DNA from 3 places in the Pseudomonas sp. P9_2 genome. Region 3 is predicted to be linked to each of the others. Evidence: riboswitches for the same ligand, from Rfam matches in the RefSeq annotation. Region 3 holds a riboswitch; each other region holds the start of a gene.

Region 1 (9,631 bases), 280 kb from region 3:
TGTAGATCGAGCGCTGTTTCTCGGCGCCCACGGCCAGCGCCATGCGGGCCGGGCCCTTGGCGGGTACCGCGACCATACGCAACGAGCGGAACGTGCTGTCCTTGGCGCGCGTGCGTAATGCGACCTCCCGCTGGGCTTTATCCCCGTGGCGGGCGATCTGGTCGAGCATGTACGGTGGGATCAGGCAGAAAATCGGGTTGCGCGGTTGGCGAACACACATGAGCTGGCTCCTTTTTGGCGTGTGATGAACGTCCGGGTAACGGTTTTCAGGATAGCCCTGTGTTCGCCACCTGGGCCAAATTGTCATGAGTTTGTGTTTCAGTGGTGTTTATCCGAGGCCCATAAGGAACATGCCCATGCCCGCCCGCACAGCCAAAATCGACCTTTCCCACCGCCCAAGGCTCGCCGACCTGCGCCCATTGGTCGCAGCCAGCCCCAGCCTGCTGGAAGCCAGAACCGCGACGCCGCGTGTCACAGCGGCCAAGGACTTCAAAAACCGCGCGGGCTATGCCGACGATTTCCTCAGCGACTTCGTGGTGCCATGGCCCACGGTTGGCGAGCCGCTGGCAAGCGACGTGCAACCCAAGCGTCTGGACTACACGCATTTCTCCATCACCATGTCGCGCTCCCGGCGATTGGCGCTCTACGTGGGGGTCAATATCGACGGCGCCAAGCATGTGGACATCACGCGCAGCAACGACGCCTGGGCCTACGATGGCCGCCTGCCTCTGGACGCCCAAGCAGGTGAAGACCTCTATGCCGGCAATGGCCTGGACCGCGGCCACCTGGTACGGCGCCAGGACCCCAACTGGGGCGACGAGGCGAACACCGCCAACTTCGACACCTTTCACTTCACCAACTGCTCGCCCCAGATGAGCGGCTTCAACCAGAAGACCTGGCTGGAACTCGAAGACTACATTCTCGACAACACCCAGCGCTGGAAAGCCCGCGCCACGGTATTTACCGGGCCAGTGTTCGCCGATGACGACCGACTTTACCGTGGCGTAAAAATCCCCAGGGCGTTCTGGAAAGTAGTGGCCTACCTCAGCGACGATGGCAAACCGTCCGCCAGCGCCTACATGATTGACCAAAGCCGCGAGCTGGGCCAACTCGACCTGGTATTCGGCCCGCTTCGCACCTACCAGCGCAGTGTGATTGCGATCGAACAACTGACCGGCATCCGCTTCGCCAACCTGGCCGACTACGACGGGTTCAGCAACGAAGAGCGCGCCACAGGCACCCGGATCGAAGCGCTGATCCGCGGGCCGCAAGATATTCGACTCTGATTCGCGCCTACAGGGTGTGATCGCTTACCATATCGCCGCCGGTTCCCGTATGGGACTAACAGGGAATTCGAAACGCCGCACGCGACGTGAACCGAAACTGCCCCCGCAACTGTAGATGCCGAGCCTGCTCCCCACTGCCACTGGACCGCGTCCGGGAAGGCGGGAGCAAGGCGACGACGCATCAGTCAGGAGACCTGCCGGCCCAGCTAATTCACTAACCGGCGGGGTGTCCGGGAAGGACATCCTGGCCCTGCCCATCAGCAGCGTCCATGGGCGTATTTCCGAGCCGTACCTCCCCTGCTGCACCTACGGTTCACAAGGAGATCGCCTCATGCTGCCACGCGTTACCGCCCTGATCGCAGGCTTGGGTATGTGTGCCCTGGCGCAAGCCGCGCCCACTCAGTACCCGTTGACCGTGCAAAACTGCGGCAGCACCCTGACCTTCCAGCACGCCCCCGCCCGCAGCGTGACCATCGGCCAGGCTGCCACCGAGATGCTCTACGCCCTGGGCGTGGGCGACAAGGTGGTCGGCACTTCGCTGTGGTTCAACAACGTGGCGGCGCAGTACAAGGCCCAGGACGACCGCATCGAGCGCCTGGCCAACAACGAGCCAAGCTTCGAAGCCGTACTCGCCAAGCGCCCGCAACTGGTGGCCGCCGAGCTGGAATGGGTGGTGGGCCCCCAAGGCGTGGTCGGCACCCGTGAGCAGTTTCATGAACTGAAGATCCCCACCTACCTGTTGCCGTCCGACTGCGAAGGCAAGGACAACCTGGTGGGCGCCGATGGCACCCGGTTGGAGCCCTTTCGCATCGAGACGATCTACCAGAGCCTCCAGCAACTGGCACAGATATTCGACGTACAGGATCGCGGCCAACAACTGGCCGACGAACTCAAGGCGCGCCTGGCCAAATCCGTCGCTACGGCGCAGGGCAAAGGCTTGAAGCAGGCCAGCGCACTGGTGTGGTTCTCCAGCGCCGAAATGGCCAGCGACCCTTACGTAGCCGGCCATAAGGGCGTGCCGCAATTCATGCTGCAAACCCTAGGCCTGCGTAACGTCGTGCAGTCCGATGAAGAGTGGCCCGCCGTGGGCTGGGAAACCATCGCCAAGGCCAACCCCACCTTCCTGGTGATCGCTCGCATGGACCGCCGCCGCTACCCGGCCGACGACCATGAAAAGAAACTCGCCTTCCTGCGCAGCGACCCCGTGACCCGCAACATGGACGCGGTCAAGAACAACCGTATCATCATCCTCGACGCCCTGGCGTTGCAGGCGAGCCTGCGCACCTTCGAAGGCCTTGAACAACTGGCCGCCGCCATCGACGGCTACGACCTGGGCCAATGATGCGCAGCCTACTCGCCCTGGCGTTGCTGCTGCTCGCCCTGCTCGCTGGCGTCGCCATCGGTGAAACCGCCATCGAACCGCAGGTGGTGCTGCAGGTGCTCGCCAATAAACTCTGGGGCGCGGGCTTCGTGCTGGACCCCATCGACGAAGGCGTGGTGTGGAACTATCGGCTCACCCGGGCCCTGGTGGCCGCAGCCTGCGGCGCAGGGTTGGCAACGTGCGGCGTGATCCTGCAATCGCTGCTGCGTAACCCGCTGGCCGATCCGTACCTGCTGGGCATCAGCGCCGGCGCGTCAACCGGCGCGGTACTCGTTGCCTTGATTGGCGTGGGCGGTGGCCTGGTGTCGTTATCGGCCGGCGCGTTTGTGGGGGCGATGGCGGCGTTTGCGCTGGTGACGCTGCTGGCGCGGGCCAGCGGTTCGTCCAGCGGTACCGGGCAGATCATCCTCGCAGGCATCGCCGGCTCGCAGTTGTTCAATGCTTTGACCGCGTTCCTGATCACCAAGTCGGCCAGCTCCGAACAGGCCCGCGGCATTATGTTCTGGCTGCTGGGCAACCTCAGCGGCGTGCGCTGGCCGTCGGTGTGGTTGGCGGTGCCGGTGGCGGTCGTGGGGCTCGCGGTGTGCCTGTGGCACCGGCGCGCACTGGATGCGTTTACCTTCGGCAGCGACTCGGCGGCCTCCCTCGGCATCCCCGTACGCCGCGTGCAATTTGTGCTGGTGGCCTGCGCTGCGCTGGTGACGGCGGTGATGGTGTCCATCGTCGGCTCCATCGGGTTTGTCGGCTTGGTGATTCCCCATGCGGTGCGCCTGTTGCTTGGCACCGGGCATTCGCGCTTGTTGCCGGCCAGCGCCTTGGGTGGCGCGCTGTTTTTGATCGCTGCGGACGTGCTGTCGCGCACCCTGATCAAGGGCCAGGTGATTCCGGTAGGTGTGGTGACCGCATTGGTGGGCGCGCCGGTGTTTGCGCTGATCCTGATTGGCCGGAGGAATGCGCGATGAGCGTGCTCAGTTGCAGCGGCCTGGGCTTCAAAGTGCGTGAGGCGCAGTTGCTGCGCGACATTGACCTGGACGTGCAGTTGGGTGAAACCCTCGGGATCGTCGGGCCCAATGGTTCAGGCAAATCCACCCTGCTCAAATTGCTGGCTGGATTACGTGTGCCGGCCAGCGGCGATGTTCGCCTGGGTGGCAAGCCGCTCGGTGAGTTGTCGCGCCGCACCATCGCGCAACAGCTGGCGGTGGTGGAGCAACAGGCCGACACCGACGACGCCATCCGCGTGTTCGACGCCGTGGCCCTGGGCCGCACGCCGTGGCTGTCTGCGTTGAGCCCGTGGTCGCGTGAAGACGATGCCATCGTGCACCAGGCCCTGCACGACGTAGATGCTACCCACCTGAGCCAACGCGCCTGGCGCAGCCTCTCTGGCGGCGAACGCCAGCGCGTACACATCGCCCGCGCCCTGGCGCAACGGCCGCAGATTTTGTTGCTGGACGAGCCGACCAATCACCTTGATATCCAGCATCAACTGGCGATCCTCAAAGGCGTGCAAGGCTTGCCGGTGACGACCTTGATTGCCCTGCATGATCTGAATCAGGCGCTGACCTGTGATCGCCTGGCCGTACTGGATCGCGGAGAACTGGTGGCGCTGGGCGCACCGCTGGAGGTGCTGACGCCACAGCGCTTGCAGGAGACATTCGGGGTGCAGGGGCATTACCTGACGGACCCGTTCGACGGTGCGCAGATCCTGCGCCTGCGCTCCAACTGAAACCGTGGGTTGTAACAGCGGACGGTAACCACGATGCGAAGCGAGTCGCTCTTGATCTGCTTTTGATCTTAGGCGCCCCGTTAAACCACGCTGGCCGGAATTCGACAGGGATTTGGGGGGTAAACCGGCAGGGATGCCGGTTTAGCCGCCCCGCGCCATGGATGGCGCGTGGCGGCGGCCCCCCAAATCCCTGTCGGATTACGGGCACACCGAGCCTAAGCGAGGTGCCGAGTGGTGGGGCAAGAGCGTTTTGCTTACTTTTGCGCTTTTCAAAAGTGAGCCGCCGTCAGGGCGGAACCCTAAGTGGCCGTTACCTAAATAACGGATATGTACGCGGTCAAATCCAACATCCCGGTCGGCTGTCAGGCCGTCTTCGCAGGCAAGCCAGCTCCCACATTTGGATCGCGCTGCGTCAGTTAGAACAGCGCCGGCTATCCGGTCGTCACGGGAGCAAGCTCCCTCGCCACAGGTCCAGCGTCGCACCAAAGTTGTGTAGATACCTATGCCCCGATGAGGGAGTGTCAGCAAATACATCGGTGACTGGCCCACTGCCATCGGGGGCAAGCCCCCTCCCACATTGGTTCTACAGAAGTCGGTGCATATGGGTTGTCTGCCATATCGGGTCGGCCTCGACATCCACCACTTCGAACCCCTGCCGCCGCCAGAAATCAATCGCGCCGGGCAGAAACGGATGGGTGTGCAAGTACATCACCTCCACGCCATCCGCCCGCGCCAGCGCCTCCAGCGAGCGGTACAACCGGCCCGCCAGGCCCAGGCGGCGCACTGCCGGGAGCACATACAGGCGCACCACTTCCACCGTCTTGCGCCCCTGGTAGTTCAACTGTGGGAAGCGGCCGTCGTAGGGCCGATAAGCCACTGCGGCAACGATTCGACCTTCGGCACGGGCAATCAAAAACCGCCCGCCGCCCTCAAGGTAGATGGCTTCAAACTGCGCCAGATCCTGGGGTACTCCGGTGGCACTGAGCGTTGGAAACAGTTCATCCCGCGCCTGCAAAGCGAAACTCAGCACCTGGGGAATGTCAGCGGCCTGCACCGCCTCGATACTAACGCTCATCGCCAAGGATCCGAGCCGTTATCCACTGGCGAGCGTAAGCCAACACGCGATCGGCCATCGCCACCGGAAAATGAATAAACCCATGGGCCGCTTCCGGCAGTAGATGGGCCTCAACCGCCGCCCATCGCTCGGCGATAAGCAGGGTGTCATCCTTGAGCGGGTCCAATTCGCCCACGAACATCAGCGCTGGCGGCAGCCCCTCAAAGTCCCCATACAAGGGCGACAACGGTGGCTGCCGGCGCGCCTCGTCGCTGATCCCCGGCGTCAGCAGGCGCAGCGCCTGGACCATGCCCGGACCATCCAGCAACAAGGTGCCCGGCCCGGCCATGCGCACACTGGGCGTGCCGGTCAAATCGTAGACGCCGTAATACAACACCGCGCCGCTTACCCGCTGGAGCAACTCGGGCCATTGCTTGAGCGCCAACAAGGTGGCCGCCGCCAGGTGCCCGCCGGCCGATTCACCGACGAAAAACACCGGCAGGCCGGCAAACTCCGGGCAGTCCGCCAGGAGCCAGCGCGCAGCCGTCAGGCAGTCGTCCAGCAACCCTTCGATCGGCGTATCCACCGCCAGCCGATAATCCACCGACACCACCGCCACGTCGCACGCGTTGACCATGCCGAGGTTAAGGTCGTCATCCATTTGCGCATTGCCGATCACCCAGCCACCGCCGTGGATATCCAGCACCACGCCTTTGGGCTTGCCACTGGGGCGCAAGATGCGCACGGGCACCGTGCCCAGCCTTTTCAGCTCAACCACGGGCGCCTTCTTGAACGTCTGGCTGGCGCGTAGCAGTGCCTGGATCATGCGCGGCGTCACGCGGTTGCGGACTTTAAAGCGCGGCATCCACGCCAGTTTCTGATTGAAGCGGCGCATCTGGGCCAGTTCGGGCTCGCTGGCGGGCCAATGCTGGTAAGCCATCAGCGATTATTACGCAGGATCGAGAAGTTCAACGCCGCAGCCACGCATAGCCACGCCAGATACGGGAACAGGATCAGCCCGGTAATCAAATCCAGGCGCACGGCCAGCACCACCATCGCTGCCACGGTGAGCCACAAGAGCACGATAATCACCATCCCGGCGAACAACCGATGAGCACCGAAGAACACCGGCGTCCACAGCGTGTTCAATGCAATCTGCGCCGCCCACAAGGCCAACACCATTTCGCTGCCGGGGATCAGGGTCAAGCGGTAACCGGCCCAGGCCAACAGCAGGTAGATGATCGTCCATGCCACCGGGAACAGCCAATTGGGCGGGGTAAAGCTGGGCTTGACCAGGGATTCGTACCAGGCACCGGGTTTGAAGATCACACCGGTACTGGCGGCGGCGGCGCAGGCGAGCAGGAAGATGAAAAAGGTCATGGTCGGTCCTTGAGGTCCTGTGGATGGAAAAACAATGCACTGCTTTGAGTGACTCAAGCAACCGCGGATAAATTCAATGGGAGCAGCAAAATACCCGCTCTTCTGCGCGTCATGAAAATTGGTTATGGTCGCCAACATCCAGCATCGTTGCCCGAGACGCCCCCTTGCCCAAGCTTGCCGATCACCGCAGCAGCCCCTGGTCAGTGTTCCTGATCTTCCTGCGCCTGGGCCTCACCTCCTTCGGCGGGCCGATTGCGCACCTGGGCTATTTTCGCCAAGAGTTCGTCAGCCGCCGCCGCTGGCTCAGCGAGCGCAGCTATGCCGAACTGGTCGCCCTGTGCCAATTCCTCCCCGGCCCGGCCAGCAGCCAGGTCGGTATCGCGCTGGGCCTGTCCCGCGCAGGTTACCGGGGCGCGGCGGCAGCCTGGGCGGGGTTCACCTTGCCGTCGGCCATCGCCCTGATCCTGTTTGCCCTGGGGCTGGCCCACTACGACGGCGCCCTCCCCCATGGCGCGCTGCACGGCCTCAAGGTCGTCGCCGTAGCGGTGGTGGCCCAGGCCGTATGGGGCATGGCACGCAACCTGTGCCGAGGCGTTTTACGGGGGGCGTTGATGTTGAGCGCCGCGTGCGTGGTGCTGCTGCAACCCTCCGCCTGGGCTCAAGTCGGAGTCATGGTGGTCGCAGGCGTGGCCGGCCTGTTGCTGTTCAAACCCGAGAGCAGTGCCGAGCCCGACGCGCTGCCCATCGCCATCAGCCGCCGCACCGGAGCGCTGTGGTTGATGCTGTTTTTGTTGTTGCTGCTGGCCTTGCCACTCCTCGCCGCGTGGGCGCTCAACCCCACGCTGGCGCTGGTGGACGCCTTCTACCGCAGCGGCGCGCTGGTATTCGGCGGCGGCCACGTAGTGTTGCCGCTACTGCAAGCCGAAGTGGTGCCCAGCCACTGGGTCAGTAACGATGTATTCCTCGCCGGCTACGGCGCCACCCAGGCCGTGCCCGGCCCGCTGTTCACCTTCGCCGCCTTCCTCGGCGCCTCCATGACCCATGCCCCGAGCGGCTGGCTTGGCGGCGTGATCGCCCTGCTGGCGATCTTCGCACCGTCGTTCCTGCTGATGTTCGGCGCCTTGCCCTTCTGGGCCAACCTGCGCAGCAGCCCGCGCACCCAGGCGGCGCTGGCCGGGGTGAACGCGGCGGTGGTTGGCCTGTTGTTGGCGGCGCTGTACCAGCCGGTGTGGACCAGCGCGATTTTCAATGTGTATGACGTGGCGTTGGCGCTACTCGCACTGGTCGCGTTGATGGTGTGGAAGCTGCCGCCATGGCTGGTAGTAATAGGTTGCGGTGTACTGGGCGGGTTACTGGCCTAAGATAGCGCAGACAATCAGCTCCCTCGCCACAGGACAGCGCAGCGTCTTAACTGACCGGCATTGGGGCTCAGCCAGGCTCGACAATCTTGAGCCACGGCCAACGCGCCTGATAACTCCTGGCCTTGTGCAAAAACAGCTCCGGCTCCGGATGCAAAGGGTTGATGCGCAAGACACCCTGCTCCACATCCTCCAAGCCATAAGGCGCATACACCTCGCCCGAGGCAATATCCAACGCAATGCACGTACCCGCCACCAGGTAACGGTCAACCCCCTGCCGAGCCGAATACAACTGCGGATAAGGCCGGCCAAACCGCTGCCCATACCAAAGGTGCACCCGCGCCTGATTCTTGACCTCTACATTCACGCCCAGGTCCTCAAATAGCGCCTGTGCTCGGCGAATCACCGCGTCCTCCGCCTCGTAGGACACATCCTCATCAAAGTAAAAAACGTCGTAGTCCTTCACGCCCTGAGCAGCCGGCAGATTCGCCTGATGGTTCCACACCGCCTGGAACAGGCAGCCCGCCGTGAGCATGCACTGCTGCACACCCAGATCCGGCAGGCGCGCGGTGATTTGCGCATTGATCGGGTTAGCCATGGCCAATTCGAGCAAGGTGTCGACAGTCAATGTCATGTTCAGTCCTCCATCGTCGGCCGCAACAATACCACCCCAACATGTCACTTCTGTAGGAGCGAGCTTGCTCGCGAAAACCCCAAACGATAACGCAGCGCCTGAAGGCAAAATCCGATTCCCCTGCCGCACCTTGCTCCATCGCCTGCGCGTGCATCTGCCGCCGTGCGACGATCCTGCTTATCCCTACCTTTAGTCGGATATTCCTGAGGGGCCTGACGCAACGGCTAGCCTTCAGCCTAGCGTCAGGGATAACGCTGAATATTCGGTCCATGAAGGGCCAGTACGCCTCATCGTCCCGACGCGTTACCTGCTGAGGAGACGATAATGAAAATAACCCTGAAACGGTTGGCGTGCCTGGGTGCAAGCTTCACCAGCGCGCTCGCCATGGCCGATGCGGCCACACCACCCGTGCTGTCACCTGCGATTCCCTTCGACGTCACGACCAACTCCCCCATCACCCTGGACAGCCTGCAACACGATTTCGACGTGCTGTCGTGGCAGACTTTCGTCGCCCTGAACTGGCCCGCCAACGCCGACGGCAGCGCCAACACCTCGGCGAAAATCGGCGCGCCGGGGCAGACGGTTTGGGAGTCGTGGAAAGAGAGCTACGCGATTTTCCTACCCCAAGGCCAGAAGCCGCTCGCCTGGGACCAGCACACGCCGCCACCCGCCGCCTGCCAAGGCAAGGGGAACCTGCCCGTGCTGCAACAGATGGGCAAGGTCGCCGGTGTGCTCGACGAATTCATCCAGCCGTTCAAGACCGGCCCGCTGGTGGACCAGAACGGCACCTACACGCGCAACGCGATCATGGTCAA
Region 2 (9,631 bases), 1.0 Mb from region 3:
CAGGAGACTTGCGGGTAGATCTGCATGTCTTTGGACACCACGATTTTCAGCTCACTGTTGCCATCGACCACAATCGGTCGACTGGACAACATATGGGGGTACATCGGCACGATCACAATGGCATCAAGCTTGGGGTGCATGATCGGGCCACCGGCCGATAGCGCATACGCGGTGGAGCCGGTAGGCGTGGCGACAATCAGGCCGTCGGCCTTCTGGCTGCACACGAACTGGCCGTCGATATACAGCTCGAACTCGATCATCCGCGTGGATTTGCCCGGGTGCAGCACCACATCGTTGAGGGCGTCGCCCTGGCCGATCGCCTCGCCATGGCGGCGCACTTCGGCTTGCAGCAGGAAGCGGTTTTCCACCAGGTAATGGCCGTCGAGCACCTTGGCCACTTCGACTTCCAGCTCATCGGGGCGGATGTCGGTCAGAAACCCCAGGCTGCCGCGGTTGATCCCCAGCACCGGCACGTTATGCCGCGCCAGCGCCCGGGCGGCACCGAGCAGGCTGCCATCGCCGCCGACCACGATGACCATGTCGCAGACCTCGCCGAGCATCTTGCGCGACGAGGTCTGCAGGCCGTGGCCCGGGAGGATTTCGGCGATGGTGTCTTCGAGGATCACATGCAGGTGGCGCTCGAGCAGAAACTTCTTCAGCCGGCGGACGGTGTCCAACACCTGGGTACTGCCCAGGCGACCGATAATGCCGATATTGCGAAATTGCTCCATGGGGCTCCTGCGGGATTTGGGGTGCGGCAAAAAAGAACGATTATGGGCGAAAGGCCGCCTCAGGCAAAATCCTTTGTCGCCGCCGCGCCTTGATGACAATGGTTCTCAGGCACCTTCACCCGGCTGAAAAGGCTATGCTCGGACCATGACCGTGTTCCCTGACTTGCACAACTTGCCTCGCCAATTGCGCCACCCCGAGGTGCGCGACCTGGCGTGGGTGATCCTCGCCCCGCCCATGCTGGCGCAAACGCCGTGGCCGCAGCGCCACCCGCTGGCCGGCAGTGACTGGGTGCAGGCGCCACACCGGCTTGAGCATTGGCTGCGTGCGCTTGATCAGGACAGCAGCGCCCTGCAGCAGTGGCTCAGCCTCTCGCGCACACGGCGCCTGGGCCTCTATTACGAGCGCCTTTGGCAGTTTGCCGTGCAGCACGCGCCGGGTGTGGAATTGCTGGCCGCCAACCTGCCGATCCGCCGCGCCGGGCATACCCTGGGCGAACTGGACATGCTGTTGCGCGACCGCGATGGCGTGCACCATCTGGAACTGGCGATCAAACTCTATCTTGGCCCACAGGACGGCAATGGCCAGGACACCGCGCAATGGCTCGGCCCGGGCTGCCATGACCGGCTGGACCGCAAGCTGGCGCACCTGGCCGAACATCAACTGCCGATTTCTGCACGGGCCGAGAGCCGCGACGCCTTGGCGGCGCTGGATATCCAGGTGTTCGATGCGCATTTGTGGCTGGGCGGTTATCTGCTCTATCCCTGGCCTGGCACGGCGCAACCCCCAATCGGCGCCCACCCGCAGCATCTGCGTGGATGCTGGTTGCATCAGCGTGACTGGTCGGATTTTGTCAGCACCCGCCCGCCCGGCCACTGGCAACCCCTGCCCCGCCACGCCTGGTTGGCACCTGCGCATTACACGGCGGATCAAGTGTGGAGTGAAGCGCAGATGCAAAGCTGGCTGAAGGACCTGGATCCGATGGCACCGGCGCAGTTACTGGTGCGAATGGTGCACAGCGGTGAGGATTGGGAAGAAGCCGAGCGGCTGTTTCTGGTGGCGGATCTTTGGCCGAATGTGCCGGGGGCAGGCTGATAGATCCTCGGTGTATTCAAGGCAGCCATCGGGAGCAAGTCGAATCGTCGCACCGCCCCTCCCACAGGTAGTGCTGCGGCGCACTGAAAAATGTGGGAGGGCTTGCTCCCGATGGCGACTGCCCAGGCACTACAACGCATCAATATGCTGATAATCCAACTGCAACCCCATCGCCAACTCCTGAGCCCGCCCCAACCGGATCGGCCCGCGCTCAATGTCTACCAGTAACCCCGGGCACTCCAACGGCGGCAACCCATCAATGGCTTTGAGCCGACCATCAGTGATCACCAGCAATCGCTGTTGCTGCGCCGGGTAACGCTTGCGCCGCGCTTTGAGCCACTGCCCGGCCTCGCTCAAGGCGGCGAGCAGCGGCGTACCGCCACCGGCGCCTAACTGCTCCAGCCAACCCGTCAAGCCCTTCGCCGCCTTCAAACCTTGCACCTGCCACCTCGGCGATGCCCCGCTGGCCGTCAACAGCGCCATGCGCGCCCGTTGCCGATAAGCGTCGTCGAACAGCTGAGCCAACAAACCCTTGGCATCGGTCAACGCCCGATGGCGCCGGGTGGACGCCGAGGCATCGACGATTACCAACCACAGTTCCGGCGCCGAACGGCTACGCAGGTGGAACAGCAGGTCATCACGGCATTGTGGCCGTCCACCGAGCAACGTACCCGGCCAATTGATCCTGCCGTTCTGTGCGCTGCGCGCCGTGCCCTGCCTGCCGTTGTCCAGCCGCCCCGCCTGGGGCCGGGCATCCGCCCCCGCGTCAGGTCGGGGGCGAATGCCTAGGGCTTTTTTGGCCAGGCCGGCACATCGCGGCGGGCGCCCGTGGGCAAGGCCGGCGCAGGCATATCGCCCCATTGGCCCTGCCCGGGCGAGCTTTCAGACGGTTTTGATGACTGTCCTTGATTCGGCGGTGCGGCCGGGGGCGTTTGCTGCTGACGACGGTGGCGCAAGGCAAACTCGGCCACCGCTTCAATGTCTTGCTCGGCAATGGCTGACGCGCCTCGCCACGCCGCATGGGCCCGGGCGCCACGCAGCCAGACCAGGTCGGCGCGCATACCGTCCACGCCTGCGGCAAAGCAACGTTCGGTAATCTGTGCCAACGCGTGATCGTCCAGGTCGATGCTGTCGAGTCGCGCCCGCGCCTGCGTGCAGCGTTCGCGCAACTCGGCTTGCGGCGCGGCCCACTGCGCGCAGAAGGCCGCCGGATCACTGTCGAAATCCAGGCGACGACGAATGATCTGCCCACGTTCGGCGGGCAAGGTCTGCCCGCTCAGCGCCACATTGAAACCAAAGCGGTCGAGCAACTGCGGGCGCAACTCGCCCTCTTCCGGGTTCATGGTGCCGATCAGCACAAAGCGCGCCGAATGCCGATGGGAAATACCGTCGCGCTCGATCAGGTTGGTGCCGCTGGCGGCCACGTCCAACAGCAGGTCCACCAAATGGTCGGCCAGCAAGTTGACTTCATCCACATACAGCACGCCGCCGTCAGCCTTGGCCAACACGCCGGGGGAAAATTGTGCACGACCTTCACCCAGTGCGGCATCCAGGTCCAAGGTGCCGACCAGGCGTTCCTCGGTCGCGCCCAGGGGCAAAGTTACGAACTGGCCGCTGGCAAGGAGGTCCGCCAGCCCACGAGCCAGGGTCGACTTGGCCATGCCCCGCGGACCTTCGATCAGCACGCCGCCGATGCGGGGGTCGATGGCGGTCAGGCACAGCGCCAGTTTCAGGTCGTCAGCACCGACCACGGCGGACAGCGGAAAATGGGGAATCTCGGTCATCAGCTGTCTTCTTCTATATCCAGCAAGAGGTTTTCCAGTGCTTCGCGATAAGCCCCCGGCGCCTGCCACATGCCCCGCTGCTGGGCTTCGAGCATACGCTCGGTCATGTCGCGCAGGGCATCGGGGTTGTGCTGCTGCACAAACGCCCGGGTGTCAGGGTCCAGCAGGTAGGCATCGGCCAGCAGTGCATATTGATGATCGTCGATCAACGCGGTGGTGGCGTCGAAAGCGAACAGGTTGTCCACGGTCGCGGCCATTTCAAACGCGCCTTTGTAGCCATGGCGTTTCACGCCTTCGATCCACTTGGGGTTGGCAGCGCGGGCGCGGATCACCCGGTTCAGCTCTTCCTTCAAGGTGCGGATTCTGGGCAAGTCCGGCTGGCTATGGTCGCCATGATAACTGGCGGCCTTGTCACCGCTCAGGGTTTCCACGGCGGCGAGCATACCGCCCTGGAATTGGTAGTAATCATTGGAATCGAGCAAGTCGTGCTCGCGGTTGTCCTGGTTCTGCAACACCGCCTGCACTTGGCTCAGGCGCTGGGCAAACTGCTCGCGGGCGGCGGTGCCTTCATCGGAGCCCCCGTAGGCATAGCCGCCCCAGTTGAGGTAGACCTCGGCCAAGTCCTCGCGGCTCTGCCACAGGCGCCCGTCAACCGCGCCCTGCACGCCCGCGCCATAGGCACCCGGTTTGGCGCCGAAGATGCGCCAGCCGGCCTGCTTGGCCGCAGCCTCTGCATCCAGGCCCGACTCAACCAGCGCCTGGCGCTCGCTGCGCACCTTGGCGGCCAGCGGGTTCATGTCGTCCGGTTCATCCAGGGCCGCCACCGCCTGCACCGCTGCGTCGAACAGGCGGATCAGGTTGGCGAAGGCATCGCGGAAGAAGCCGGATACGCGCAGGGTCACGTCGACACGCGGGCGATCCAGCAGGCTGATCGGCAGGATTTCAAAATCGTCGACCCGCTGGCTGCCGGTGGCCCATACCGGGCGCACGCCCATCAGCGCCATGGCCTGGGCGATATCATCACCGCCGGTGCGCATGGTGGCTGTGCCCCAAACCGACAAGCCCAACTGACGCAAGTGGTCGCCATGGTCTTGCAGGTGACGTTCGAGAATCAGGTTGGCCGATTGGAAACCGATGCGCCAGGCCGTGGTGGTTGGCAGGTTGCGTACGTCCACGGTAAAGAAGTTACGCCCGGTCGGCAGCACATCCAGGCGCCCGCGACTGGGCGCACCGCTGGGCCCTGCCGGAACGAAGCGCCCGCTCAAGGCATCGAGCAGGCCGCGCATTTCCGCCGGGCCGCAGGCGTCCAGGCGCGGCGCCACCACAATGCGCAGGCTTTCGACGACCGACTTGACGTCCTCCCAGCCAGGCTCTTCCAACTGCTCGACAGGGCCTTCCAGCGCCTGCTCGATCAAGCGCGCCGCGTAGAGCTCCAGGCGTTCGCGGGTATCGCCAGCGGTGCGCCACAACTGCCCGTCAATCTTTTGCAGTACCAACGGGCGCCGCCCCGTCCATGGCTCGGCCAAGGCGCAATCGAGCGGATCGAAGCCCAGCTCGAAGGCCTTGGCCAGCACCCGCAGCAGGCTAGATTGCGGGCCACGGCCATCGCCACGGGGAATGCGCAGCAACGCCAGCAAGGTGTCGATGCGCAGGCGGCCCTCGGGGGATTCGCCAAAGATATGCAGGCCGTCGCGGATCTGCGACTCCTTCAAATCACACAGGTAGGTGTCCAGGCGCGGCAACCAGATGTCGGCGTCAGTCTCGCTGTCCAGCTCCAGCTCCTGGTCGATGCGGGTTTCGCGCACCAGTTTGAGAATGTCTTTTTGCAGCTCAAGCGCGCGGCGCGGGTCGAGCAATTGCGCCTCGTAATACTCGTCGGCCAACAACTCAAGGTTACGCAACGGGCCGTAGGTTTCGGCGCGGGTCAACGGCGGCATCAAGTGGTCGATGATCACCGCCTGGGTGCGCCGCTTGGCCTGGGCGCCCTCGCCCGGGTCGTTGACGATAAACGGGTAGATATTGGGCAGCGGCCCCAGCAATGCATCCGGCCAGCAGTTTTCCGACAGACCCACGCCCTTGCCCGGCAACCACTCCAGGTTACCGTGCTTGCCCACATGAATCACGCCGTGTGCGCCGTAGGTGTGACGCAGCCAGAAATAGAACGCCAGGTACCCATGGGGCGGCACCAGGTCCGGGTCGTGGTACACGGCGCTCGCGTCCACCTGGTAACCCCGGGCCGGCTGGATGCCGACGAAGGTCAGGCCCAGGCGCAGGCCGGCGATCATCATGCGGCCGTCGCGGAACATCGGATCGTTTTGTGGAGCGCCCCAACGTTCCAGCACGGCCTGGCGATTGGACTCGGGCAGTCGATCGAACAACGCCTGGTACTCGGCCAGGCCCAGGCTTTGATGGCACGGGCGCTGGTCAAGGCTGTCGAGGTCGTTAGTGACACCGCCGAGCAGCTCGTGGATCAGTGCGGTGCCGCTGTCCGCAAGCGCCGGCGCCACCGGATAGCCTTCAACCTGCAAGGCCCGCAGGATATTCAGCGCCGCTGCTGGCGTGTCCAGGCCCACACCGTTACCGATGCGACCGTCACGGGTCGGGTAGTTGGCGAGGATCAAGGCGATGCGTTTGTCGGCATTCGGCACCCGGGCCAAGTCAACCCAACGCCGCGCCAGTTCAGCGACAAAATCCATGCGCTCGGGCGCTGCGCGGTAGCACACCACGTCAGACTGGCTGCGCTCGCTGCGCCAGGCCAGGTCCTTGAAGCTGATCGGCCGGCTGATGATGCGCCCATCCAGCTCGGGCAAGGCAATATGCATGGCCAGATCGCGAGGGCCGAGCCCCTGCTCGCTGGCTTCCCAGCCGGGCTGGTTATCCTGGGCGCAGATCGCCTGGATCACCGGGACGTTGCGCCGAAACGGTCGCAGATGCGGCGCTTCGGGGCTGGATTGGGCAAAGCCTGTGGTGTTGAGGATCACCGCGACTTGCACGTCGTCCAACAGGTCCTCGACCACCGTGAGGCAACCGGGCTCTTTCAAACTGGCCACTGCGATGGGCAACGGGTTCAGGCCCGCTGCCTGCAAGCGCTGGCAGAACACATCGATAAATCCGGTATTGGCCGCCTGCAAGTGGGAGCGGTAGAACAACACCGCGGCCACGGGGAAGTCGGCGCGCCAATCCGCCTGCCAGTCATTGAGGCGGGCATTGGCTTTGTGCGGGTGATAGATCGCCGTACGCGGCAAGGTTTGTGGCTCGGCCCAGGCATAGTCGCGGCCCAGATGGGCGCTGGCCAGGCAGTGATAAAAGTCCAACGCATTGCCCAGGCCACCCTGGCGCAAAAAGTGCCACAGACGCTCGCGCTGTGCAGCAGCGACGGTGCTCAGGCCGCTGAGTTCCGGGTCTGGACGATCATCCCCCGGCACCAGGATCAACGTGACGCCACGCTCGGCCAGCTCTACCAGACGCTCGATGCCGTAGCGCCAATAACCAATGCCGCCATGCAAGGAAATCAGGATGACCTTGGCGTGACGCAACACCTCATCGACGTACAGGTCGACCGAGGCGTGGTTCTGCACCTGCATCGGGTTGGCCAGGCGCAGGCTGGGGTAATCCTCGGGCAACTGCTGGGCGGCTTCGGCCAGCAGCGCCAGGCTGGAGTCACCGCTGCACAGGATCACCAGCTCGGCGGGGGTTTGCCCAAGGTCGGCAATATTGTCGTCCGCGACGAAACCACCGGGTTGGGTCCTGAGCAGGTGCATGGTTAAACGCTGAGGGCAGCGCGCAATTGCGCTTCAAGGCCAGCGGCGTCCAGCTCCTGACCGATCAGCACCAGGCGCGTGATACGCGCTTCATCGGCCCCCCAGGCACGGTCGAAGTGCTTGTCAAAGCGCGTGCCCACGCCCTGGATCAGCAGGCGCATCGGCTTGTTCGGGATAGCAGCAAAGCCTTTGACGCGCAAAATGCCGTGTTGCACCACCAATTGGGTCAGTGCGTCCAGCAACAGTGCTTCGTCGGCTTGAGGCAAGTCGATGGAGATGGAGTCGAAAGCATCGTGATCGTGGTCGTCTTCGCCTTCATGGTGATGATCGTGATGACTGTGGCGAGCGTCGATATGCTCTTCGGAGCCGGCACCCAGGCCGATCAGCACGTCCAATGGCAGGCGACCGCTGCTGGCTTCGATGATCTTGACCGCCGGCGGCAGCTCTTCGGCCACTTCCCGGCGCACGCGGGCCAGGTCTTCGGTGCTGATCAGGTCGGCTTTGTTGAGGATCACCAGGTCGGCGCTGGCCAGTTGGTCGGCGAACAGCTCGTGCAACGGCGACTCGTGGTCCAGGTTCGGGTCCAGTTTGCGCTGGGCGTCGACTTGATCCGGGAACGCAGCGAAAGTGCCGGCGGCCACGGCCGGGCTGTCGACCACGGTGATTACCGCGTCAACCGTGCAGGCGCTACGGATTTCCGGCCACTGGAAGGCTTGCACCAGGGGTTTGGGCAAAGCCAGGCCAGAGGTTTCGATGAGAATATGGTCAAGGTCGCCACGACGGGCCACCAGCTCACGCATTACTGGGAAGAACTCTTCCTGAACCGTGCAGCACAGGCAGCCGTTGGCCAGTTCGTACACGCGGCCGTTGGCTTCTTCTTCGGTACACCCGATGGAGCATTGCTTGAGGATTTCGCCGTCAATGCCCAGCTCGCCAAACTCGTTGACGATCACGGCTATGCGACGGCCCTGGGCGTTATCGAGCATGTGGCGCAGCAACGTGGTCTTGCCCGAGCCGAGGAAGCCGGTAACGATGGTGACGGGGAGTTTGGCCAGTGTTTTCATCGGATGCCCTTTGGGGCGGGCATACGGGACGACAGGCCCTGCGGCACGCGCAGCAGCGGATTTCGTCACCGGATCACCCCGCCCGGTTGAATTGGAAAATCAGTGACGAGGCAGGTCTCCTGGCTTGGGGCGTGCAGGTCTTGTGACCAACGCTGACTGCGCCTTCCCGCCGTCTCGGCAGTGGCGTGGCAATCAACTGAACCCTTCACAGTTGCGGGGGCAGCCGCGGCTTGAACCGCGTTCCCTTCTTAGCTTCGGCCTGAGCCGAAGAACCTCGAGGGTGCAAGGCTACGCAGTGCAACGGAGCGGGTCAATGTCGCGCCGCCTAAAGCATAAACATACCCAGCCTGTGCCTTAACCAACTCAGTCTTTGTAAGGCTTGCGCCGATCCCGCAAAAGCGCCTGCAATATGATGTCATATTCAATACGGAACGGTCGCGCAGAACGACACCACGCAGCAGTGCTCATTTCATACAGACACTCCTGCCATTTCGCAATTAGCGAAGTGTTTTTGAAATGTGGCGAATTTTAATCCATTGGCTTCAGGAATGAATCATGCTGATATCGACTTCTAACGCGCCCACTCCCTTCGCTCTTTTTAACGATACAGGTGCAATCAATAACAAACCGCGAGTCAGTACTGACGCTGTTGAGCGTGCGCCGCAGAGTTCCCTGGCCAGCCCTCCGGCCGCACTGAACAATCATAGTAATCTGCCGCGATTCAAACGATCAGAGCCGCTTTTGAGCAGCCTTGTGGAACAGCCCACCAGCGCCCGCCCTAAGGTAGTCCATTACCAACAGGACGCTGTGATGAATAAGATAAAGCAGCACTTTCGTGAGTACGCCGCAGGCGAAAATGACCGTTTTGTAAACGTTAACGAATTGAAAGAAGCGGCAGGTCAGGTGCCAAGCACCAGAACTTTTTCCGCCGAGGCAACCTTGTATGCCAAGATACTCCTGCAAAACCCTCGGGCACTTCGTGAGCTAGATATCGGTATTGGTGACAATGGCAGGCCCGGCGCAGAAGATGGAAGATTCGATATTGCAAACATCAATCACATGCTAACAAAGCCCACTTTCATGGGGCAGCACCATACCGTTTTGCTGCGTTATAGACCCAACTAATTAATCTGGTCAAGTTACACAGTCGGCGATGTTTGACACTTGATCGCAAGGCTTCGACAGGCAAGGGGTGTTC
Region 3 (9,631 bases):
AGCGCCACCGCAGCGACACACAGCAAGGCCACACTCATTGACTCACTCCCCACGTGTTTTCATACAGCATGTCACTCAGCGGCCGCGGCTCGGTCCAGCCTTCGAGCTGCAACATCGGTGCCGGGTAGAACTCAGCCACCGGCCCCAGGCACAGTACGGCCAGGGGTTTCGCGCCGGGTGGCAGACCCAGCAGTTCGGCCAACGCCTGGGGTTCGAACAGCGACACCCAGCCCATGCCCAGGCCTTCCACGCGCGCCGCCAGCCACAGGTTCTGGATTGCGCAAGATAGAGACGCCATGTCCATTTCCGGCAAGGTGCGGCGCCCGAAGATGTGGCGCTCGCGATCATCCATCAGTGCAGCCACCAGTACCTCGGCGCAGTCGTTGATGCCTTCGACCTTGAGCTTCATGAAGTCATCGGAGCGCTCGCCCAGGGCCTGCGCGGTGCGCACGCGCTCTTCTTCCACCAACTGCTGGATCTGGCTGCGCAACCGGCGGTCGCTGATACGGATAAAACGCCATGGCTGCATCAGACCTACACTGGGTGCCTGGTGCGCGGCCTGGAGCAAGCGGTGCAACAGTTCCGGAGCAACGCTGCCGGCGGTGAAGTGGCGCATGTCGCGGCGTTCGGCGATGGCGCGGTAAACGGCCTGGCGGTCGGCCTCGGGGAAGGCGTTGTCAGTCATGGCCTCATCGGGGGCAAGCCCCCTCCCACATTGGATTGGGTTTCAACTCGGTCAACTGTGGGAGCTGACTTGCCTGCGATAGCGGTCTCAAGGTCTGGCGCGAACAACGCGGCCACCGCGCCAGGATTCGACGGAAAATAAAAGTGCACGTAGGAAGCGGTCAGCCGCCCTTGTCGGTAAACCGCTTCAGCCCCGCGCCCGCCGTTAGGGCTCAGGCCACGGGCGATCGGCGCCAATGCGGTGCTGGTCAAGGAGTGGTGGTAGGTGTGCCCGCGCAACGTGCCTTCCGGCAATTCGACACTTTGCAGGGCCAGGGCCGCGAGTTTCTTTTGCATCACCGCATCGCCTGGCAGCACGCCAACCAGTTCGGCTCTGTCGCCCTCTACATCCGTCAGCGAATCGAGCAGATAGAGCATGCCGCCACATTCGGCGAGCAGTGGCTTGCCGGCGGCGTGATGAGCACGGATGGCCTCCAGCATCGAGGTGTTTGCCGACAGCGCCTGGTGGTGCAGTTCCGGATATCCGCCTGGCAGGTAAAGGCTGTCTGCCTGCGGCAGTTGGCGATCATGAATAGGTGAGAAGAATGTCAGCTCTGCGCCCATGGCCCGCAGCAAATCCAGGCTGGCGCCATAGGTAAAGGCAAAGGCTTCGTCACGGGCGACGGCGATACGCACACCGGCAAGTAACGGTTCAGCCTTGATCACTTCGGGCGCGGCAAAGGTCACGGGCGGCGGCAGGGCCACTTCGCAGCTACTGCCCAATGCCTGGGCAGCAGCATCCAGGCGTACATCGAGGTCATTGAGTTCGCTGGCTTGCACCAGGCCCAGGTGGCGGCTCGGCAGTTCGATACCGGTCTCGCGGGATAACGCGCCGTACCAACGCAAGCCCTCGGTGAGGCTGCCTTCGAGCAACTGGGCATGGCGCAAGGTGCCGACACGGTTGGCCAGCACGCCGGCGAACGGCAGGTCGGGCTGATAGCGCGCCAGGCCCAGGGCCAGGGCACCAAAGGTCTGGGCCATGGCAGTCCCGTCGATCACCCCCAGCACTGGCACGCCGAAGTGCCGCGCCAGGTCGGCGCTGGAGGGGGTGCCGTCGAACAGCCCCATCACGCCTTCGATCAGGATCAAGTCGGCCTCCCCGGCCGCTTCCCACAGCAGACGACGACTTTCCTGCTCGCCCACCATCCACATGTCCAATTGATACACCGGCGCACCGCTGGCACGCTCGTGGATCATCGGGTCGAGAAAGTCCGGCCCGCATTTGAACACGCGCACCTTGCGCCCCAGGTTGCGATGCAAACGGGCCAGCGCAGCGGTGACCGTGGTTTTGCCTTGGCCGGACGCCGGAGCGGCGATCAAGACGGCTGGGCATTGGCGGGGCTGATTCAAAGTTCAACGCCCTTCTGTGCCTTGATACCGGCCTGGAACGCGTGCTTGAGCATGCCCATTTCGGTGACGGTGTCGCCCATTTCGATCAATTCAGGCTTGGCACCACGGCCAGTGACCACCACATGCTGCATCGGCGGGCGGGCTTGCAGGTCGCTTAGCACCTGGTCCAGGTCGAGGTAGCCGTGCTTGAGAGCGATGTTCAGTTCATCCAGCACCACCAGGCCAATGGAAGGGTCATTGAGCATTGCCCGCGACACCGCCCAGGCTGCTTCGGCGGCGGCGATATCGCGTTGACGATCCTGGGTTTCCCAGGTGAAGCCTTCGCCCATGACGTGGAAGCGAACTTGCTCGGGGAAGCGCCGGAAGAACAGCTCTTCGCCTGTGCTGTTGCGGCCCTTGATGAACTGCACCACACCGCACTGCATGCCGTGGCCCATGGCGCGGGCCAACATGCCGAAGGCCGAACTGCTCTTGCCTTTGCCGTTGCCGGTCAATACCAGCAACAAGCCGCACTCATTCGGCGAATTGGCGATGCGCTCGTCGATCACGGCTTTTTTGCGCAACATGCGCGCCAGGTGGCGTTCGTCGCGGTCGGGGGAATCGGTCATGGCAGCTCTCCGTTGGGGCTGGACAAAAACGGCGGGCAGGAAAAAGAAAAAACAGACAGCCAAGCATCGCCCACCGTGATGCTGTTGAATGTTCAAGGCCGGTCTCCGGACTCATGAGTGGCGCGTCTTGTCGAAGCAGCCGAGGGCGCGCCTTCCCATATCGCGGGCGATACAGTGGCAAACAGCACCGTCTTGACTCATTTACCGTTGCGGGGGCAGCGCCGGAATCGCGGCAGCACTGTGTACAAGTGCGCTCGCTCACCGGCTTCCCTGTTTCACCCTGTCGACGCGCACGCCACAGAGCACCTGGAACAAGCCGCGAAGGTTAGTGGGTTGGGGGTGGAGCGTCAATTAAAGCTGGCCTTGTACTTGAACCATCCGTACAGCGTGCTTCTCTACCCTTACAGGTATCAAGGAGAAAACCATGCCTAAAACCCGACTGGCCTTACTGATCATGCTCACCGGCAGCCTCGCCGCCTGCGGCGAAAGCTCCACCTTGCAAGTCTCCGATGGCACCGGGCCCTCGCCCAAACTGCCGGAGCCGAACAAGACGCTGATTCCCACCGTCAACATCGCCCCGGCGATCGGTTGGCCTGAAGGCGCCAAGCCAACGGCTGCCGCCGGCACCCAAGTGGCCGCATTCGCCGAGGGCCTGGAGCATCCACGCTGGCTCTACGTACTGCCCAACGGCGACGTGTTGGTGGCCGAGACCAATGCGCCACCCAAGCCAGACGACACCAAAGGCGTGCGGGGTTGGGTGATGGAAAAAGTCATGGGCCGCGCCGGTGCCGGTGTGCCGAGCCCGAACCGCATTACGTTGTTGCGCGATGCCGATCATGACGGCGTGGCCGAAACGCGTACGGTATTTCTGCAAAATCTGAATTCGCCGTTTGGCATGACACTGGTGGGCAACGACCTGTACGTGGCGGACTCGGACAAGTTGCTGCGTTTTCCTTATCAGCCAGGTGAAACCGCAATCACATCCCCAGGCACAACAGTCGTGGAGTTGCCAGGTGGCCCCTTGAACCACCACTGGACGAAAAATGTGGTGGCCAGCAAGGATGGCAGCAAGTTGTATGTGAGCGTCGGCTCCAACAGCAACGTCGGTGAAAATGGCCTGGACGCCGAACAAGGCCGCGCGGCCATCTGGGAAGTTGATCGCGCCACCGGCCAACACCGCATTTTCGCCTCCGGCCTGCGCAACCCCAACGGCATGGCCTGGGAGCCACAGAGCGGCAAACTGTGGACTGCGGTGAACGAGCGCGATGAAATCGGCAGCGACCTGGTGCCGGACTACATCACCTCAGTCAAGGATGGCGGCTTCTATGGCTGGCCCTTCAGCTATTACGGCCAGCATGTGGATGTGCGCGTCACGCCGCAAAACCTGGATTTGGTTGCCAAAGCCATCACGCCAGACTACGCGGTAGGCCCGCACACCGCTTCACTGGGGCTGACCTTCGCCGAGGGCAGCAAGTTGCCTGCGCAATTCAGCAACGGCGCGTTTATCGGCCAGCATGGTTCGTGGAATCGCAAGCCGCACAGTGGTTACAAGGTGATTTTTGTGCCGTTTGAAGGAGGCCAGCCGAAAGGACAGCCGGTGGATGTGCTGACGGGGTTTCTCAACAGCGACGAGAAAGCCATGGGCCGGCCGGTGGGCGTGGTGATCGACCAGCAAGGGGATTTGCTGGTGGCTGATGATGTGGGCAATAAGGTGTGGCAGGTGTCGGCAGCCAAATAACTCACCTCAAACACACCACAAAATAATGTGGGAGCAAGCCCCCTCCCACATTTGGATCTATGTACGACTCAAGGGTTGCGTGCCAGATTCCCCGGTAAAACCCGTTTCGCACTCAGGTAGGCATTCTGCCAATACGCTTTGGATAGCGTGTCGAGCTTAACCGTACCGCCGGTTTGCGGCGCATGCACAAAGCGCCCTTCCCCGACATAGATTCCCGCATGGCTGACCCGTGAACCACCGCCTGTGGCGAAGAACAGCAAGTCACCGGTTTGCAGGTTCTGCTCGCTGACGTCCTGGCCACGCATCACGATCAGTTCGCGGGTGGTGCGCGGCAGGGAAATGCCGGCGGCGTCGCGGAACACAAAGCCGATCAGGCCACTGCAATCAAACCCCGAATCCGGTGTGTTGCCGCCCCAGCGATAAGGCGTGCCGACCAGGCCCAACGCACGGAAGAGCACGTCTTCGGCAGCCGGCGAAAAATTCTGGGTGGCGTAGTTGAATACCGGCTTGGGCTTGACCGCTACAGGCGCGGGCGGCGGTGGGCGGCTGGCGCAGGCGCTGAGCAGCGCGGCGCAAACAATGAGCATCAGGCGGGCCGAGGTCGACATGTGCAGAACAATCCTGGTCTGGATGCGGCTTTCGCTGCCGAACGTTGAAAACCAGAACGCGCAAGCAAAGCTCGCGCGAACGGATAACAACAATGTCCAGGGATTCTAGCGCTTACACGTCAAACTTCAAGTATCACTTTAACTTTACTTACTAGCGGTAACCGTAGTCGGGGCCATGGCGAGTGCGCGCTTGGCTTCGATGAAGGTTTTGCTCCAGTAGCTGTCGCCCAGGTTATCGACCCGAACACCACCGCTGCGGCGGCTGCTGGAGTGGATAAACTGATTATCGCCCAGGTAGATACCGGCGTGGCTGACACGACCACGGCCACTGGTACTAAAGAAAAGCAGATCGCCCGGCTTGAGGTTGTTGCGTGCGACCAACGGTGCATCCACGTTGATCATTTCGCGGGTGGAGCGAGGCAGGTTCATGCCAGCTTCTTCACGAAACAGATAACCGATGAAACCGCTGCAATCGAAACCGGCTTCAGAGGTGCCGCCAAAACGGTAACGAGTACCGATCAGGGACTTGCCGCGTTCAAGAATGCTGTCGGCCAGAAGGGGCAGCTGGTAAGGCTTGCTGTCTGAAAACTCGGCGAGTTCTTTTTCGGTTGCCATCTCTTCTTCATAAACAGAAGCAGACTGTGCAGCAACGAACTTGGCCTGATTTTGAACCTGTGGTTTGGGCTGTTCTGCCACCTGTTGAGGGTGGGAGGCGCAACCAAACAATAGGGTAACGAGTGCGAGAGGCACGAGGGGTGCGAAGCGATTTAGCATGGGCACGACCGTGGCTGATGTGTAAAGAAGCCGAGACTATGCCCTCTATCACATCGATTTGCAAATTCAATCGTGATCTATGTGACTTATTGTTTGGACTATGCCATCTAAGCCGTAATTCCATTTATCACTGCACTTGCGTGGCCCGCTGGGCTCAAACGCAGGTTTTCTGGCGCCCGTAAATTGCCGATTGCTGGCAAATCAACGCCTTACCAACCCAGTGTTTCTTTGAGGAAAGGAATCGTCAATTTTCTTTGCGCCTGCAAGGAGGCCTGGTCAAGCTGCTCAAGCAAATCGAACAGCGCGCTCATGCTGCGGGTGCCACGAGTCAGGATAAAGTGCCCGACTTCGTCGGTCAGGTGCAGGCCACGTCGGGAAGCACGCAGCTGCAGGGCACGCAACTTGTCCTCATCGGACAACGGGCGCATCTGGAAGATCAGCGCCAGGGTCAGGCGCGACTTGAGGTCGGCCAGCTTCACCGGCAGCTCACGAGGCGATGTGGAAGCGGCGATCAGCAAACGACGACCGCTGTCGCGCAGGCGGTTGAACAGGTGAAACAGCGCTTCTTCCCAATCCGCCTTGCCGGCCACCGCCTGCAAGTCGTCCAGGCACACCAGTTCGTATTGCTCAAGGTTGTCGAAGATGCCGACACCGCGGTCCATCAACTCGGCCAGGGGCAAATACACTGCCGGCTCGCCCATCTGTTCGAAACGCAGGCACGCGGCCTGCAACAGGTGGGTACGCCCCACGCCATGCTTGCCCCACAGATAGATCAGGCTTTCAGTCCACCCGGCGTCGGCTTCGCAAAGCCGCTCCACATAGCCGAGTGCAGCGGCATTGGCGCCTGGGTAGTAATTGATAAAGGTAGCGTCATCACGCAGACGCACACCTAGGGGCAGCTGAATCGGTTTCATGCTGACTGAACGGCTCCCATCGAACCGTTAGTGGCCTCTGTGTAAAGTTTGCAAAGTTTATACCCGTGACGCCGGGTGCACAATGCAGCAGACCACAAGCAAAATCAAAGGTTTGCGTTAACCTGGCGGTTTTACGCGGATTGTTTGACGCCCCCTGCCCCACAAACAACAAACCCGGCCTTGGCCGGGTTTGTGACATTGCGATTACAACTCGGGCTCATCAACGCCCGTATACACGTCCGAATCCTTGTACAAGTCGTGAACATGACGCACCAGCACCATGATCACCGCCGCCACCGGCAGCGCCAGCAGAATGCCGGTAAACCCGAACAACTCGCCACCCGCCAGGATCGCAAAGATCACCGCCACCGGGTGCAGGCCAATCCGATCGCCTACCAGCAACGGCGTCAGCACCATGCCTTCCAATGCCTGGCCGACCATGAACACCGCGACAATCCCCAGCATTGGGTAGAGGTCGCCGCCAAACTGGAACAGACCGGCCACCAGCGCCGCACCGATACCAATCACAAAGCCCATATACGGCACGATGGCTGCCAGGCCTGCGATCAAGCCGATCAACAGCCCCAGCTCCAGGCCGATGGCCATCAAGCCAGCTGCGTAGATCACCCCCAGCGCCAGCATCACCAGCAACTGACCGCGAACGAATGCCCCCAGTACTTCATGGCATTCTGCAGCAAGGGAGACGATGCGTTCTTCACGGTCACGGGGCAGCAGGCTGCGGATCTTGGCCATCATGATGTCCCAATCACGCAGCAGGTAAAACGCCACCACCGGGATCAGCACCAGGTTGGTCAACCAGCCGATCAGTGCCAGGCTCGAAGCGGTTGCCTGGCTGAGCACCACCGTAACGATATCGGTGGTCTTGTCCATATGCTCGCTGATGGCCGCCTTGACCTTGTCGAACTTCCAGAACCCATCCGCCAACCCGAACTTGGACTGAGCCCACGGCATTGCCGTGTGCTGCAACCAGTCGAGCATCTGCGGCGCCAGCTCGTAGAGGCGAAACAGCTGCTTGGCCAGCATCGGCACCAGTATCAACACCAGCGCGGTGATAATCAGCGTGAACAGTGCGAACACCGTGACCACGCCCAAAGTACGCGACATACCGGCTTTTTCCAGGCGATCCACCACGGGATCGAACAGATAGGCGAGCAACAGCGCCACCAGAAACGGCGTCAGGATCGAATGCAGCAAGAACACAAAACCGCACAGCAGGACTATCCCGCCAAGCCACACCCAACGACGCGTATCCGCCATAAACCACTCCATCTATTATCGACGCCCTTCTTCTATATAGAAGAAGGAACACTATTTACCAACGAAAACGCAGTTGCGCCTGAGGCTCAGGTACAGCAGCCGGTTGCGTGCCATCGACCACAGGTTGCTGGGCCGGGACTTCACCTGCGGGAACTTCCTGCAACTTGGCCAGGCTCAATTGGGTACGCAACTGCTCAGCACTACCGTTGACGCGATACACAATGCGATTGCCATCCACCAACTGCGGCTGACCGCCAAAGGGTTCCAGCAACCGGCCCAGGGCGGCGTATCGCTCCAGGTTCATGCCTTGCACTTCAAGCAGCTGCTCGCTGCTCACGCCGGGCTTGACCGCAAAGCGCGGCGCCAGCTTTTGGCTGACCTCCAGCAATACAGCATCTGCCAGTGCGGCAGTATCAGCGCCTTGGACGGTACCTTGCTCAGACTTATCGCCCAGCCACAGACGCCATTTGGCCTGCCACTGATTACCTTCCTGGCGCGCATGCACAGCCAGCAACGCATCGGCTCCGTAGCGCTCGGAGGCTGCACGCAAGGGCGCAGCGTCCGCGCTTTCCAGATTCGGCGCAGTGGCAACCACTTGCTCATCCAGGTCGCCCAGCGGCAGGCGCAACGGCAAGCCACGGTGTTGCGCGGCGCGGCGCAGTGTCTGGGCAACCGCCTGGCCATCGCCGACCAGGCTGCTGCCTTCGGTGGAATCGTTCAGCCACCAACCGAGAATCGACGGCCGATTACTGCCCCAGATCGACAGGCCGGCATCACGCAAGGCGCGGTCGGTGCTGACCGGGTCGAAGTCCACTTGCAGGCTCTCGGGCGGGCCCGCGTCGTAGCCATATTGGGTGATGATTTGTTGCGGGTCCTTGCGGATTGCCGCCAGGCCCGGGCCGTCGGCGGCCTTGGCGTCGCCGGTGAGGCGGATCACCAGGGTCTGCACGGCGCGCTGGGTGGCCTGGTCACGCTCCTGGGGCGACTGGCTGCTGACCGGTTCGAGCACTTGATAGAGGCCATTGAGGGTTTCGGCATGACTCGCCAGGCTGACCAACGACAAACAGCCCACAAAGAAGAATTTACACAGACGCATGGAAGATTCCCGAACGACAAATTTAGCGGCTGGAACAGACCGCGTGAATCGGTTTAGCCAGGCTGTGACCACAGCACCCGGCAAAACATTCACAGGGCCTCGGTAAGTTTTTGTACTGTCATAACGATAGCGGGTTCAAGGCTATACCTTAATACGCCGCTTGGCAGAGCCGATCAGCATTTTTTAACCGGCTTTTTTAATCTATATGGCCCTGCCCGTCGGCCCGAGGATGGCCGCTGCCCTTCAAGCCTGATAAAATCGCGCGCCTTCGCAGACCGTCAACGGCAGCGGCCTTTTTAAAAAGCGCCCGCCCGCTCGGTCGTTACCCCTGAATCCCCCCCTAAAGGCCTGGATCATGAGCAAGCAACCCTCCCTGAGCTACAAGGACGCCGGTGTAGACATCGACGCCGGTGAAGCATTGGTCGAACGCATCAAGAGCGTCGCCAAGCGCACTGCGCGCCCTGAAGTCATGGGCGGCCTGGGCGGTTTTGGCGCCCTCTGCGAAATCCCGGCCGGCTACAAGCAGCCTGTACTGGTGTCCG

What was found. Region 3 has a riboswitch for cobalamin ahead of cobO (cob(I)yrinic acid a,c-diamide adenosyltransferase). Riboswitches for the same ligand answer to the same signal wherever they lie in the genome.
Region 1: it holds a riboswitch for cobalamin, as region 3 does, so the genes downstream of both, QMK52_RS16550 (ABC transporter substrate-binding protein) here and cobO (cob(I)yrinic acid a,c-diamide adenosyltransferase) in region 3, are expected to answer to the same signal.
Region 2: it holds a riboswitch for cobalamin, as region 3 does, so the genes downstream of both, cobW (cobalamin biosynthesis protein CobW) here and cobO (cob(I)yrinic acid a,c-diamide adenosyltransferase) in region 3, are expected to answer to the same signal.

Annotation. Positions count from the first base shown of each region.
Region 1 covers NZ_CP125376.1:3,692,189-3,701,819, reverse strand. Annotated here, with positions in the region: gene QMK52_RS16560 (M4 family metallopeptidase) at 1-220, opposite strand, end outside; gene QMK52_RS16555 (DNA/RNA non-specific endonuclease) at 357-1,286, shown strand; cobalamin riboswitch at 1,309-1,503, shown strand; gene QMK52_RS16550 (ABC transporter substrate-binding protein) at 1,618-2,628, shown strand; gene QMK52_RS16545 (FecCD family ABC transporter permease) at 2,625-3,629, shown strand; gene QMK52_RS16540 (ABC transporter ATP-binding protein) at 3,626-4,390, shown strand; gene QMK52_RS16535 (GNAT family N-acetyltransferase) at 4,974-5,465, opposite strand; gene QMK52_RS16530 (alpha/beta hydrolase) at 5,455-6,384, opposite strand; gene tspO (tryptophan-rich sensory protein TspO) at 6,384-6,824, opposite strand; gene chrA (chromate efflux transporter) at 6,989-8,185, shown strand; gene QMK52_RS16515 (nucleotidyltransferase family protein) at 8,253-8,816, opposite strand; gene QMK52_RS16510 (hypothetical protein) at 9,141-9,631, shown strand, end outside.
Region 2 covers NZ_CP125376.1:4,453,738-4,463,368, reverse strand. Annotated here, with positions in the region: gene QMK52_RS19920 (NAD(+) kinase) at 1-731, opposite strand, end outside; gene QMK52_RS19915 (DUF1853 family protein) at 877-1,824, shown strand; gene QMK52_RS19910 (vWA domain-containing protein) at 1,954-2,556, opposite strand; gene QMK52_RS19905 (ATP-binding protein) at 2,610-3,608, opposite strand; gene cobN (cobaltochelatase subunit CobN) at 3,608-7,369, opposite strand; gene cobW (cobalamin biosynthesis protein CobW) at 7,372-8,433, opposite strand; cobalamin riboswitch at 8,525-8,725, opposite strand; gene QMK52_RS19890 (hypothetical protein) at 8,989-9,558, shown strand.
Region 3 covers NZ_CP125376.1:3,410,767-3,420,397, reverse strand. Annotated here, with positions in the region: gene cbiB (adenosylcobinamide-phosphate synthase CbiB) at 1-38, opposite strand, end outside; gene bluB (5,6-dimethylbenzimidazole synthase) at 35-685, opposite strand; gene QMK52_RS15325 (cobyrinate a,c-diamide synthase) at 682-2,073, opposite strand; gene cobO (cob(I)yrinic acid a,c-diamide adenosyltransferase) at 2,070-2,681, opposite strand; cobalamin riboswitch at 2,760-3,006, opposite strand; gene QMK52_RS15315 (PQQ-dependent sugar dehydrogenase) at 3,106-4,419, shown strand; gene QMK52_RS15310 (C40 family peptidase) at 4,488-5,027, opposite strand; gene QMK52_RS15305 (C40 family peptidase) at 5,172-5,801, opposite strand; gene hda (DnaA regulatory inactivator Hda) at 6,011-6,715, opposite strand; gene QMK52_RS15295 (AI-2E family transporter) at 6,920-7,993, opposite strand; gene QMK52_RS15290 (DUF2066 domain-containing protein) at 8,049-9,089, opposite strand; gene purM (phosphoribosylformylglycinamidine cyclo-ligase) at 9,445-9,631, shown strand, end outside.